Linked DNA regions of Paraglaciecola sp. L3A3. The protein of the gene in region 1 binds, or shares a complex with, the protein of each later gene. Links are inferred from orthologs where the notes say so. Each region holds a gene or a part of one and is shown on either strand. Other genes may lie near its edges. The genes, in order: accD, accB, accA and accC.

Region 1 (2,955 bases):
ACAATACCAGCTATCAACCAAATCTAACATTGGCGCTAAAGTTTCGCTAATATCTTTATCCGCCAACATGCCGACTACCGCAATAAGTCGCTTAAATTTTTTCTGACGCAAATCTGCAGCAAGTAACCTTGTAGCCTGTGGGTTATGGGCTACATCCAAAATGACAGTTGGATTACTTTGAATGATCTGTCTACGTCCAGGTAATCTGGTGTGTTTAAACACACTAGCTATAGCTTGTTGATCTAACTCAAGCTTTAATAGTTCAATCACTTGTAAAGCAGTTGAGGCATTTTGTAACGGTATATGAGGACTAGGCAAAGAGTCAAACTTAGATTCCTTCCCCTGCCAATGAAAACCTTGCTCGTTGACACTATAACAAAAGGTACTACCTTGCCATTTGGCATCTACTTGATAATCAAGCACAGCTTGTCGTAAAGATTCAGTTGGCTCTGGCTCCCCTATCACAGCAGGAATATTAGCACGAAAAATACCGGCCTTTTCTTTAGCAATAAGTTCCTTGCTATTACCTAACCAATCTTGGTGATCTAAATCAATGCCAGTAATCACTGCTATATTTGGATCAATAATATTAACTGCATCCAAACGTCCGCCTAAACCGACTTCTAACAACAAATAATCAACACCTGCATCAAACAATAATTGCATTGCTGCCAAGGTACCAAATTCAAAATAAGTTAACGAAGTATTACCACGAGCTTTTTCCACTTGCAAAAATGCCGAGCAGTGAGCCGCTTCGCTTAACATTTCACCGTTTATTCTGACTCTTTCACGATAATCAACTAAATGGGGAGAACTAAAAACCCCAACTGTTTTGTTTGCCGCTAACACAGCCTGTTCGATAAGTGCACAGGTAGTGCCTTTACCATTAGTACCAGCAACAGTTACCACGGTTTTTTCTAGAAAAGAGATATTTAGGGTTTTAAATACAGAGGAAACTCTTTCAAGTCCGAGTTCAATATTAGTTGGATGTATCTCGTTAAGATAAGTTAACCAGTCTTGAAGAGACCAAGCCTCTTTTAAAGAGGCTTGGTTTAAAGGTACTTGTGCCATCAGTTAATGATGATGTTGATGATGTAGTTTAGATAATAAACTATATAACTTATCGCGCATTTCTCTGCGGTCAACAATCACGTCAATCGCACCTTTTTCTAATAAAAACTCACTACGCTGGAAACCTTCAGGTAACGTTTCACGTACAGTCTGTTCAATAACGCGAGGTCCAGCAAAACCGATCAAAGCTTTAGGTTCTGCCACATTTACATCACCTAACATGGCCAAACTAGCAGATACACCACCCATAGTAGGATCAGTTAAGACAGAAATATATGGTAAACCTTTTTCACTCATTTTAGCTAAGGCAGCACTAGTTTTAGCCATTTGCATTAATGACATCAATGCTTCCTGCATACGCGCTCCACCACTGGTAGAAAAACAAATTAATGGCATGTTATGTTCTAAACATGCTTCCACTGCTTTAACAAACCTAGCGCCAACTACAGATGCCATTGAGCCACCCATAAATGAAAATTCAAATGCAGCAACCGCTACCGGCATACCTTTTAATTTTCCTTTGATAACAATCAGTGCATCTTTCTCATTTGTTGCTTTTTGCGCAGCACTGAGTCTATCTTTATATTTTTTAGAATCTTTAAACTTAAGTAAGTCTTGTGGTTCTAGTTCTGCACCAATCTCTTGACGATCACCTTGATCTAAGAAGTTATTCACTCGAACTCGTGCACTAATACGCATATGGTGATCACACTTTGGGCAAACACCAAGCTGTTTTTCTAGCTCTGATTTATATAAAACCGCAGCACATTCTTTACATTTAGTCCAAATGCCTTCAGGTACGTTACTTTTAGTTAACGACTTAGTACGCGGTAGTATTTTTTCAATCCAACTCATAACAAATCCTGTAATTTAGTTTGCGAATAATTAATCAAAACAAACTAACAATTTTCAACGACAACTCTAATCATAGTTTATCGTAGTAAGCCTAGTGGCAAATAAGAGCGCTATTAAAGCACATTCACTAGCTAAACACGAAAATAAAACTGGTCTTAGAAGTGCTAATTAGGCAAAAATAAAGGGCCTAAGGGATTTTTAGGTAATTCAAACTGCTCTGGGTAAGTGACATGCACTAAATACAAGCCATGTGGCTTGGCTGTTGCGGCAGCTTTGGTTCTGTCTTTACCTTGTAATAATGCCTTCATCCATTCTGGTTTTTGTACTTTATTACCTATCACTAACAATGAACCTGTAATGTTTCTCACCATATGATGTAAAAATGCATTAGCTTGCACATCAATCACAATATAGTCAGAAAAACGGGTCACACTGATTTTTTGTAAATCACGTACTGGGGTATTGGCTTGGCAATTTACCGCACGAAAGGCACTAAAATCATGTCTTCCCACTAAATGCTGCGCGGCTTGGTGCATTAACTCATGGTCTAAGTCAACATGCACATGTGTGACACCTTTAGCCAAAATACTATTTCGCAAACGGTTATTGTAAATCACATATCGATAACGACGAGCGGTAGCAGAAAATCTAGCGTGAAACTCTTCATCAACCCGAGACACCCATTTTACAGCGATTGAATCAGGCAAAAATCGATTAAGACCAATTGACCAAGCTCTATCAGGACGTTGGCAGTCAGTATCAAAGTGCACAACCTGACAGGTTGCATGCACACCCGCATCGGTTCTGCCGGCACACACTACTTTAATAGGTGCATTAGCAATTTCAGACAATGCTTCTTCAACATGTTGCTGAACACTTGCCACTGATTGTTGACGTTGCCAGCCATGATAACTCGCCCCATCATATTCAATACCTAAAGCCAATCGCATTAAAACACTATTACCCCATAAAATTTCGCCGTATTGTAAGCAAGTTAACAACAATTAACAGCGATTTTTATTAAGTCTT
Region 2 (2,930 bases), 3.0 Mb from region 1 along the record:
TATAGTGGCGATCAACGTACCACCAGTGGCTAACATAGGGTCAACAATCAAAGCGGTACGCTGTTTGGTATCTTTTACTACTTTATCGAAATAGGCCACGGGTTGCAGTGTTTCTTCGTCTCGATATAAGCCAACCACACTGATTTTTGCGTTTGGGATCAATCTGAGTACACCATCTAACATACCCAAGCCAGCACGCAAAATAGGCACAACAGTAATCTTTTTGCCCTTTATTTTTTGTGTGTTAAGCATTTTTCCGTTCCAACTTTCAATCTTCACAGTTTCAGTAGGAAGATCTCGGGTTGCTTCATAAGTCAGTAAGTTGCCCACTTCGCTGGCAAGTTCTCGGAAGTCTTTACTGCTGATCCCTTTCTCGCGCATTAAGGCTAATTTATGCTGAATTAATGGATGTTCTATTGCGTGAATTGTCATCTAAATACTCATTATAACTAGTTGCAGTGTTAACAAGTGTAATCGAAATTTGTTGTCAGGTAGATATCAGATAATAAAATTACTATTTTACTTTACTCAAAATCACAATATTTATAAACTTTGCGGTAATCTTCGCTGATTCGACCAGTATTTTGCTGTTAAATTCTGTTTACTCACTATAATGGTTTAATTATTGTATTTTTTGTACATTTACTGTACAAATTACAGCGTAATCACTAAATAGTTACTTGCTGAAGGCAAGTTGGGGCTTTTTTATTAACATGGCAATCTTGTGAATTTATTACTGATAAATGGTCCGAATCTCAATATGTTAGGTAAACGTGAACCTGAAACTTATGGTTCACAGAGTCTCGAACAAATTAATGATGAGATAAACCTATATGCCGAAACTCTCGGCATCTCAGTTACTCATGTGCAGTCAAATGCTGAACATGTATTAATTGATACTATCCATAGTGCGTTTCAAAAGATCGACTTTATTGTAATTAATCCTGGAGCATTCACTCATACCAGTGTTGCTTTGCGAGATGCCCTGTTAAGTGTTTCGATTCCCTTTATTGAGGTGCATTTATCGAACGTACATGCAAGAGAACCTTTTAGACAACATTCATATTTATCGGATGTGGCGCAAGGTGTGATTTGTGGCTTAGGTTCACAAGGTTACAAATTTGCTATCGCTGCCGCGAAAAATTTTTTAAAGAAATAAAATCAACAACACTCAGTAGTTGATGACTAGATTAGAGAGAGAATAATGGATATACGTAAAATAAAAAAACTGATTGAGCTGGTGGAAGAGTCTGGCATATCTGAATTAGAAATTACCGAAGGTGAAGAATCGGTTCGCATCCATCGCGGTGGCGCTGCCAGTCAAATGATGGCTCCTATGCAATATGCAGCTCCACAACAACAAGTTGCGGCACCAGCACCTGTTGCTGCGGTTGAAGCCCCAGCTGCTGCCCCGGCAATCACTGGCCATGTTATGAATTCTCCTATGGTTGGTACTTTTTATCGTTCATCTTCTCCTGAAGCAAAACCTTTTGTTGAAGTGGGACAAAAAGTTAATGTGGGTGATACCTTGTGTATTATCGAAGCAATGAAAATGATGAATCAAATTGAAGCTGATAAATCAGGTGTTGTGACACAAATTTTAGTGGACAACCAAGAGCCAGTAGAATTTGATCAACCTATGTTTGTGATTGAATAAAAGGCGTATGACTATGCTTAAAAAAGTCCTTATCGCAAACCGTGGTGAAATTGCTTTACGCATATTACGTGCATGTAAAGAATTAGGCATTAAAACTGTAGCTGTGCACTCAACTGCAGATGAAACGCTTAAACATGTATTGTTAGCTGATGAAACAATTTGTATTGGTAAAGCTTCCGCCACTGAAAGTTATCTTAATATTCCACGAATAATTGCTGCTGCAGAAGTAACAGATGCCGACGGTATTCACCCAGGTTATGGCTTTTTGGCAGAAAACGCAGACTTTGCTGACGCCATAGAAAAAAGCGGGTTTGTGTTTATTGGCCCTACAGCCGAAACCATTAATTTAATGGGTGACAAAGTTTCAGCGATTAGATCGATGAAAGCTGCTGGTGTGCCATGTGTGCCTGGTTCTGACGGCCCATTAGGCCCTGATGAAGAGCGTAATAAAGAATTAGCTCGAGGCATTGGTTATCCCATCATAGTGAAAGCTGCTGGTGGTGGTGGTGGTCGTGGTATGCGTGTGGTCCGTAGTGAAGAAGAATTAATTTCGTCCATCGCTATGACTAAAAGTGAAGCCGGCGCAGCCTTTAACAATGACGTAGTTTACATGGAGAAATTCCTAGAAAACCCACGTCATGTCGAAATTCAAATTTTAGCGGATGGTCAAGGTAACGCGATTCATTTAGGTGAGCGTGATTGTTCAATGCAAAGACGTCATCAAAAAGTAGTTGAAGAAGCCCCAGCACCAGGTATCACTCCTGAAATGCGTGCAAAAATTGGCGCAAGATGTTGCCAAGCATGTGTTGAAATTGGTTATCGCGGCGCAGGTACCTTTGAGTTCTTATTCGAAAATGATGAGTTCTATTTCATTGAAATGAATACCCGTATTCAGGTTGAACATCCAGTATCAGAAATGATTACAGGTGTAGATTTAATCAAAGAACAACTACGTATTGCTTCGGGTCAAAAACTGACTATCAGTCAAGACGATATAGTGGTAAAAGGTTTTGCAATCGAATGTCGTATTAACGCAGAGGATTCAAAAACCTTTATCCCAAGTCCTGGACAGATCACTAAATTTCACGCTCCTGGCGGTTTAGGTGTGAGATGGGATTCGCATATCTATGCTGGTTATACTGTACCTCCATATTATGACTCTATGATAGGCAAATTAATCACTTATGGTGAAACTCGCGATGTTGCCATTGCCAGAATGCGCCATGCCTTAGATGAGTTAGTGATTGGTGGCATCAAAACTAATGTTGATTTG
Region 3 (2,887 bases), 1.6 Mb from region 1 along the record:
TAGAAAAATTAGTACTGGCGGGCGCTTTAGATAATTTAGGGCCACATCGTGCAGCGATTATGGCTTCATTACCTGATGCTATTGCCGCAGCAGGTCAGCACGCCAAAGCTGAGTCTTTTGGCCAATCAGATATGTTTGGCTTATTAAATACAGAGCCAGAGCAAGTGCAACAAGCTTTTGCCGTTGTTAATCCTTGGCCTGAAAAAGTTTGGCTTGACGGGGAAAAAACCACCTTAGGTTTGTATCTAACTGGTCACCCAATCAATCAGTACCTGACTGAAATTAAACAATATGCACCATGCCGTTTAGTGGATTTAAAACCCACGAATAGAGATCAAACTGCTTTTGCGGTTGGCTTAGTGATTGGTGTACGTATTATTGTCAATAAACGAGGTAGACGTTGGGCGCTTGTTACTTTAGATGACAAAAGTGCCAGAATTGATGTGCGTTTTTTCCCAGATATGCTTGAGCAATACGAAGAGTTGTTGAAGGAAGATAAAATACTACTAATAACTGGACAGGTCAGCTTTGATGATTTCTCTGGTGGCAATACAATGTCGGCCCGCGATGCTATGGATATTGTGCAAGCCCGTGAGAAAAATGCTAAATGGCTACAAATTCATCTAGAATCGAGCTGGTGCAATACGTCAACTATCGATAAACTACAGGTTATTTTACAGCCTTTTCAAGGCGGAAGCTGTCCGGTTCAGGTACACTATGTACATCCGGATGCAAAAGTGGACTTGACCTTAGGTGCGCAGTGGTATGTTACTCCCGAAGATGAGCTAATATATGAATTGCAGCAATTATTAGGCAAGCCACAAATTAAATTAGAGTTTCACTAGTCTTTTATTTTACTAGTGTAAGCGTCAACAAATATTATTGGGTGTTAAATGAGCGGAAATTTCTTGGAATTCGAAAAACCTATCGCTGACTTAGAAGCGAAGATTGAAGAGTTGAGACTGGTCAATCAAGGTGGGGAATTCGACGTAAGTATCGAAGAAGAAATCACTAAACTTCGAGAAAAAAGTGCAGAACTTAGCAGAAAAATTTTTGCTGATTTAGGCGCATGGCAAGTCTCTCAATTAGCTCGTCATCCAATGCGTCCTTATACATATGATTATATCGAACGTATGTGTACTGAGTTCGATGAGCTTGCAGGCGATCGAGCCTATGCTGACGATAAAGCAATCGTTGGTGGCTTAGCTAAAATTGACGGTCAAGCTGTGATGATTATTGGTCATCAAAAAGGCCGTGATACAAAAGAAAAAATTAAACGTAATTTTGGTATGCCAAAACCTGAAGGTTATCGTAAGGCTCTGCGTTTAATGGAAATGGCTGAACGTTTCAATTTACCTATTATTACTTTCATTGATACTCCTGGAGCATACCCAGGTGTGGGTGCCGAAGAGCGTGGCCAAAGTGAAGCCATAGCCCGCAACTTAAAAGTGATGTCTGGTCTTAAAGTACCTATCATTTGTACCGTTATTGGGGAAGGTGGTTCTGGTGGTGCATTGGCTATAGGTGTGGGCGATCGAGTTAATATGCTGCAATACAGTACATATTCGGTTATTTCACCCGAGGGTTGTGCCTCTATTTTATGGAAGAGTGCAGAAAAAGCGCCATTAGCTGCTGAAGCTATGGGTGTGAGTGCCCCGAAAATTAAAGAGTTAGGTTTGATCAACAGTATTGTTGAAGAGCCTTTAGGCGGTGCTCATAGAGATCACGATAGTATGGCTGCTAATTTAAAGGCCACCATTAAACAACAACTAGCCCAATTATCGTCTTTATCTAAAGAAGAATTATTAGAGCAAAGATATGACCGATTAATGTCCTTTGGATATTGCTAATAAGCTAATTTAAGCTTTTGGTTTAAATTATGTATTTTAATAAAGCCATCTGTTGCGTAAACAGGTGGCTTTTTGTTTATATAGAAATATGAAAATACTCAACACTTTGAAAAAACATCTGGCTACACCGCCACTGAATAACGCTTCTGTCATAGTGGTGGCATACAGTGGTGGTGTCGATTCTCATGTGTTATTACATGCTTTGAGTGTATTGCAAAAAGAGTTTAAGTTTAACTTGCAGGCGATTCATATTCATCATGGTTTGAGTGCTTTTGCAGATGATTGGCTACAACATTGTCAGCAGGTGTGTGACAGCTTAAATGTACCCTTGCAAAGTGCTAAAGTGGTTTTACATAACGCCTCTCGTACCAGTCTTGAGGCTATAGCGCGAGACGAAAGGTACAAAAAAATAGTTGAACTTGCGCCTGAAAACGCCCAAGTGTTAGTTGCTCAACATCAGGATGACCAATTAGAAACATTTATGTTGCAACTTAAAAGAGGAGCAGGTCCCAAAGGCTTGTCGTCCATGAATCAAGCATGGACGATACAAGGCTTAGAGCAGAAAGCTGTTTCATTTTATCGGCCTTTATTGGACACCACTCAGCAAGACGTTTTAGCTTATGCTGAGCAACATCAACTGCATTGGTGCGAAGATGAATCCAATAAAAATACCGATTTTGATCGTAATTTTTTACGCCATGATGTATTACCAGTATTGCAAAAACGTTGGCCAGAACTCGCCAAGTCTGTCAGTCGTAGTGCATTTTTGTGTGGGCAGCAACAAGATTTGTTAGATGAAATTTGTGCTGAGAAGTTAGCGGCAGTACAAAACGCTGATAATAGTTTAGTTTTACAAGCTTTACTTGAGTTATCAAATAATTGGCTACACCAAGTGGTACGTTATTGGTTGTCGGTACAAGGTATTCAAAGCCCTCCCTTAGCTGTCATCAATCAATTAAAACCTGAAGTATTACAGGCTACAGACGATGCTCAGCCAATTCTACAGTGGCAAAACTGGCAGTTCAGACGTTTTAACC
Region 4 (2,900 bases), 3.0 Mb from region 1 along the record:
CCTGTTAAGTGTTTCGATTCCCTTTATTGAGGTGCATTTATCGAACGTACATGCAAGAGAACCTTTTAGACAACATTCATATTTATCGGATGTGGCGCAAGGTGTGATTTGTGGCTTAGGTTCACAAGGTTACAAATTTGCTATCGCTGCCGCGAAAAATTTTTTAAAGAAATAAAATCAACAACACTCAGTAGTTGATGACTAGATTAGAGAGAGAATAATGGATATACGTAAAATAAAAAAACTGATTGAGCTGGTGGAAGAGTCTGGCATATCTGAATTAGAAATTACCGAAGGTGAAGAATCGGTTCGCATCCATCGCGGTGGCGCTGCCAGTCAAATGATGGCTCCTATGCAATATGCAGCTCCACAACAACAAGTTGCGGCACCAGCACCTGTTGCTGCGGTTGAAGCCCCAGCTGCTGCCCCGGCAATCACTGGCCATGTTATGAATTCTCCTATGGTTGGTACTTTTTATCGTTCATCTTCTCCTGAAGCAAAACCTTTTGTTGAAGTGGGACAAAAAGTTAATGTGGGTGATACCTTGTGTATTATCGAAGCAATGAAAATGATGAATCAAATTGAAGCTGATAAATCAGGTGTTGTGACACAAATTTTAGTGGACAACCAAGAGCCAGTAGAATTTGATCAACCTATGTTTGTGATTGAATAAAAGGCGTATGACTATGCTTAAAAAAGTCCTTATCGCAAACCGTGGTGAAATTGCTTTACGCATATTACGTGCATGTAAAGAATTAGGCATTAAAACTGTAGCTGTGCACTCAACTGCAGATGAAACGCTTAAACATGTATTGTTAGCTGATGAAACAATTTGTATTGGTAAAGCTTCCGCCACTGAAAGTTATCTTAATATTCCACGAATAATTGCTGCTGCAGAAGTAACAGATGCCGACGGTATTCACCCAGGTTATGGCTTTTTGGCAGAAAACGCAGACTTTGCTGACGCCATAGAAAAAAGCGGGTTTGTGTTTATTGGCCCTACAGCCGAAACCATTAATTTAATGGGTGACAAAGTTTCAGCGATTAGATCGATGAAAGCTGCTGGTGTGCCATGTGTGCCTGGTTCTGACGGCCCATTAGGCCCTGATGAAGAGCGTAATAAAGAATTAGCTCGAGGCATTGGTTATCCCATCATAGTGAAAGCTGCTGGTGGTGGTGGTGGTCGTGGTATGCGTGTGGTCCGTAGTGAAGAAGAATTAATTTCGTCCATCGCTATGACTAAAAGTGAAGCCGGCGCAGCCTTTAACAATGACGTAGTTTACATGGAGAAATTCCTAGAAAACCCACGTCATGTCGAAATTCAAATTTTAGCGGATGGTCAAGGTAACGCGATTCATTTAGGTGAGCGTGATTGTTCAATGCAAAGACGTCATCAAAAAGTAGTTGAAGAAGCCCCAGCACCAGGTATCACTCCTGAAATGCGTGCAAAAATTGGCGCAAGATGTTGCCAAGCATGTGTTGAAATTGGTTATCGCGGCGCAGGTACCTTTGAGTTCTTATTCGAAAATGATGAGTTCTATTTCATTGAAATGAATACCCGTATTCAGGTTGAACATCCAGTATCAGAAATGATTACAGGTGTAGATTTAATCAAAGAACAACTACGTATTGCTTCGGGTCAAAAACTGACTATCAGTCAAGACGATATAGTGGTAAAAGGTTTTGCAATCGAATGTCGTATTAACGCAGAGGATTCAAAAACCTTTATCCCAAGTCCTGGACAGATCACTAAATTTCACGCTCCTGGCGGTTTAGGTGTGAGATGGGATTCGCATATCTATGCTGGTTATACTGTACCTCCATATTATGACTCTATGATAGGCAAATTAATCACTTATGGTGAAACTCGCGATGTTGCCATTGCCAGAATGCGCCATGCCTTAGATGAGTTAGTGATTGGTGGCATCAAAACTAATGTTGATTTGCAAAAGAGCATTATGGCCGATGAGGCTTTTGCTGCTGGTGGCGCTAATATTCATTACCTAGAGAAAAAATTAGGCATGGATGGCCATTAGTTACTTTGTTAACTAATTAAGGTTATTTAAAACAGGGGCTTAAACGCCCCTTTTTTATAGTTGTCGTTTTATTACTTCAACCACTTCTTTTGTGCCTGTACTAATTTCATTAATTGCGTTACCTGTTTGTTCAACTAACCCCATTCCAGCTTTTGAGCTTTCTACAACTATTTCCATTAATTTCACAGCTTCAGACGCAAGATTATTATTTTCTTTCACCACGTTATCTATTTCAGCGGTAGATTTACTGGTTCTCGCTGCTAACTGACGAACTTCATCGGCCACTACAGCAAAACCTCTACCTTGCTCACCAGCTCTAGCTGCTTCTATTGCCGCATTTAAAGCCAATAAATTAGTTTGATCTGCTATTGCTGAAATCGTATTTACAATATTACTAATTTGTTCTGATTGATTGCTAAGAGAATTAATACTAGTGGCCGTTGTAGCTAAACCATTAGAAACTTGAGACATGGCAATAATTGCCTCATTTACTATACCTAAACCTTTTTGCGATATTTGGTCGGTATTCATTAAGGACTCAAATGCAATTTGGCTAGCTTTTTGTGAAGTTATAACAGTATCTGTGATATCGGTGGCAAACTTAACCACTGTAGTTATTTGCCCATCAGCATTAAAAATTGGATTGTAAGTTGCTTCTAGCCAAATTGGCTGCCCCGTTTTATCTAATCTTTTGAACTTACCAGATAAAAACTGCCCTTGGTTTAGGTTCTGCCACATTTCTCTGTATTGGCCAGAGTTAACATATTCAGGGGTGCAAAACATTTTATGATGATGTCCAACAAGTTCTGATTCGGTGTAACCTGTAGTAGTTAAAAAATTATCGTTACATTTTAATATAGTACC

What was found.
Region 2: the proteins of accD (region 1) and accB are in contact, whole or in part, in a solved structure (PDB 8UXZ), measured with the Escherichia coli proteins. The link is inferred for Paraglaciecola sp. L3A3 from one-to-one orthologs.
Region 3: the proteins of accD (region 1) and accA are in contact, whole or in part, in a solved structure (PDB 8UXZ), measured with the Escherichia coli proteins. The link is inferred for Paraglaciecola sp. L3A3 from one-to-one orthologs.
Region 4: the proteins of accD (region 1) and accC are in contact, whole or in part, in a solved structure (PDB 8UXZ), measured with the Escherichia coli proteins. The link is inferred for Paraglaciecola sp. L3A3 from one-to-one orthologs.

What each region holds. Positions count from the first base shown.
Region 1 is NZ_CP047023.1:2,079,738-2,082,692, reverse strand. Bases 1-2,916 are described here. They hold accD (acetyl-CoA carboxylase, carboxyltransferase subunit beta), read right to left. Parts: upstream 1,927-2,916; coding sequence 1,075-1,926; downstream 1-1,074. Other genes in these bases: truA (tRNA pseudouridine(38-40) synthase TruA), read right to left, coding at 2,091-2,876; folC (bifunctional tetrahydrofolate synthase/dihydrofolate synthase), read right to left, coding at 1-1,071.
Region 2 is NZ_CP047023.1:5,031,961-5,034,890, forward strand. The notes cover bases 40-2,930. They hold accB (acetyl-CoA carboxylase biotin carboxyl carrier protein), read left to right. Parts: upstream 40-1,204; coding sequence 1,205-1,657; downstream 1,658-2,930. Other genes in these bases: upp (uracil phosphoribosyltransferase), read right to left, coding at 40-432; aroQ (type II 3-dehydroquinate dehydratase), read left to right, coding at 725-1,159; accC (acetyl-CoA carboxylase biotin carboxylase subunit), read left to right, coding at 1,671-2,930. In the rest of the region: more of upp, read right to left, coding at 1-39. UniProt on the Escherichia coli protein: This protein is a component of the acetyl coenzyme A carboxylase complex; first, biotin carboxylase catalyzes the carboxylation of the carrier protein and then the transcarboxylase transfers the carboxyl group to form malonyl-CoA.
Region 3 is NZ_CP047023.1:3,654,901-3,657,787, reverse strand. Bases 24-2,871 are described here. They hold accA (acetyl-CoA carboxylase carboxyl transferase subunit alpha), read left to right. Parts: upstream 24-893; coding sequence 894-1,850; downstream 1,851-2,871. Other genes in these bases: tilS (tRNA lysidine(34) synthetase TilS), read left to right, coding at 1,939-2,871; dnaE (DNA polymerase III subunit alpha), read left to right, coding at 24-845. In the rest of the region: more of dnaE, read left to right, coding at 1-23; more of tilS, read left to right, coding at 2,872-2,887. UniProt on the Escherichia coli protein: Component of the acetyl coenzyme A carboxylase (ACC) complex. First, biotin carboxylase catalyzes the carboxylation of biotin on its carrier protein (BCCP) and then the CO(2) group is transferred by the carboxyltransferase to acetyl-CoA to form malonyl-CoA.
Region 4 is NZ_CP047023.1:5,032,945-5,035,844, forward strand. The notes cover bases 1-2,861. They hold accC (acetyl-CoA carboxylase biotin carboxylase subunit), read left to right. Parts: upstream 1-686; coding sequence 687-2,036; downstream 2,037-2,861. Other genes in these bases: aroQ (type II 3-dehydroquinate dehydratase), read left to right, coding at 1-175; accB (acetyl-CoA carboxylase biotin carboxyl carrier protein), read left to right, coding at 221-673; GQR87_RS22600 (PAS domain-containing methyl-accepting chemotaxis protein), read right to left, coding at 2,091-2,861. In the rest of the region: more of GQR87_RS22600, read right to left, coding at 2,862-2,900. UniProt on the Escherichia coli protein: This protein is a component of the acetyl coenzyme A carboxylase complex; first, biotin carboxylase catalyzes the carboxylation of the carrier protein and then the transcarboxylase transfers the carboxyl group to form malonyl-CoA.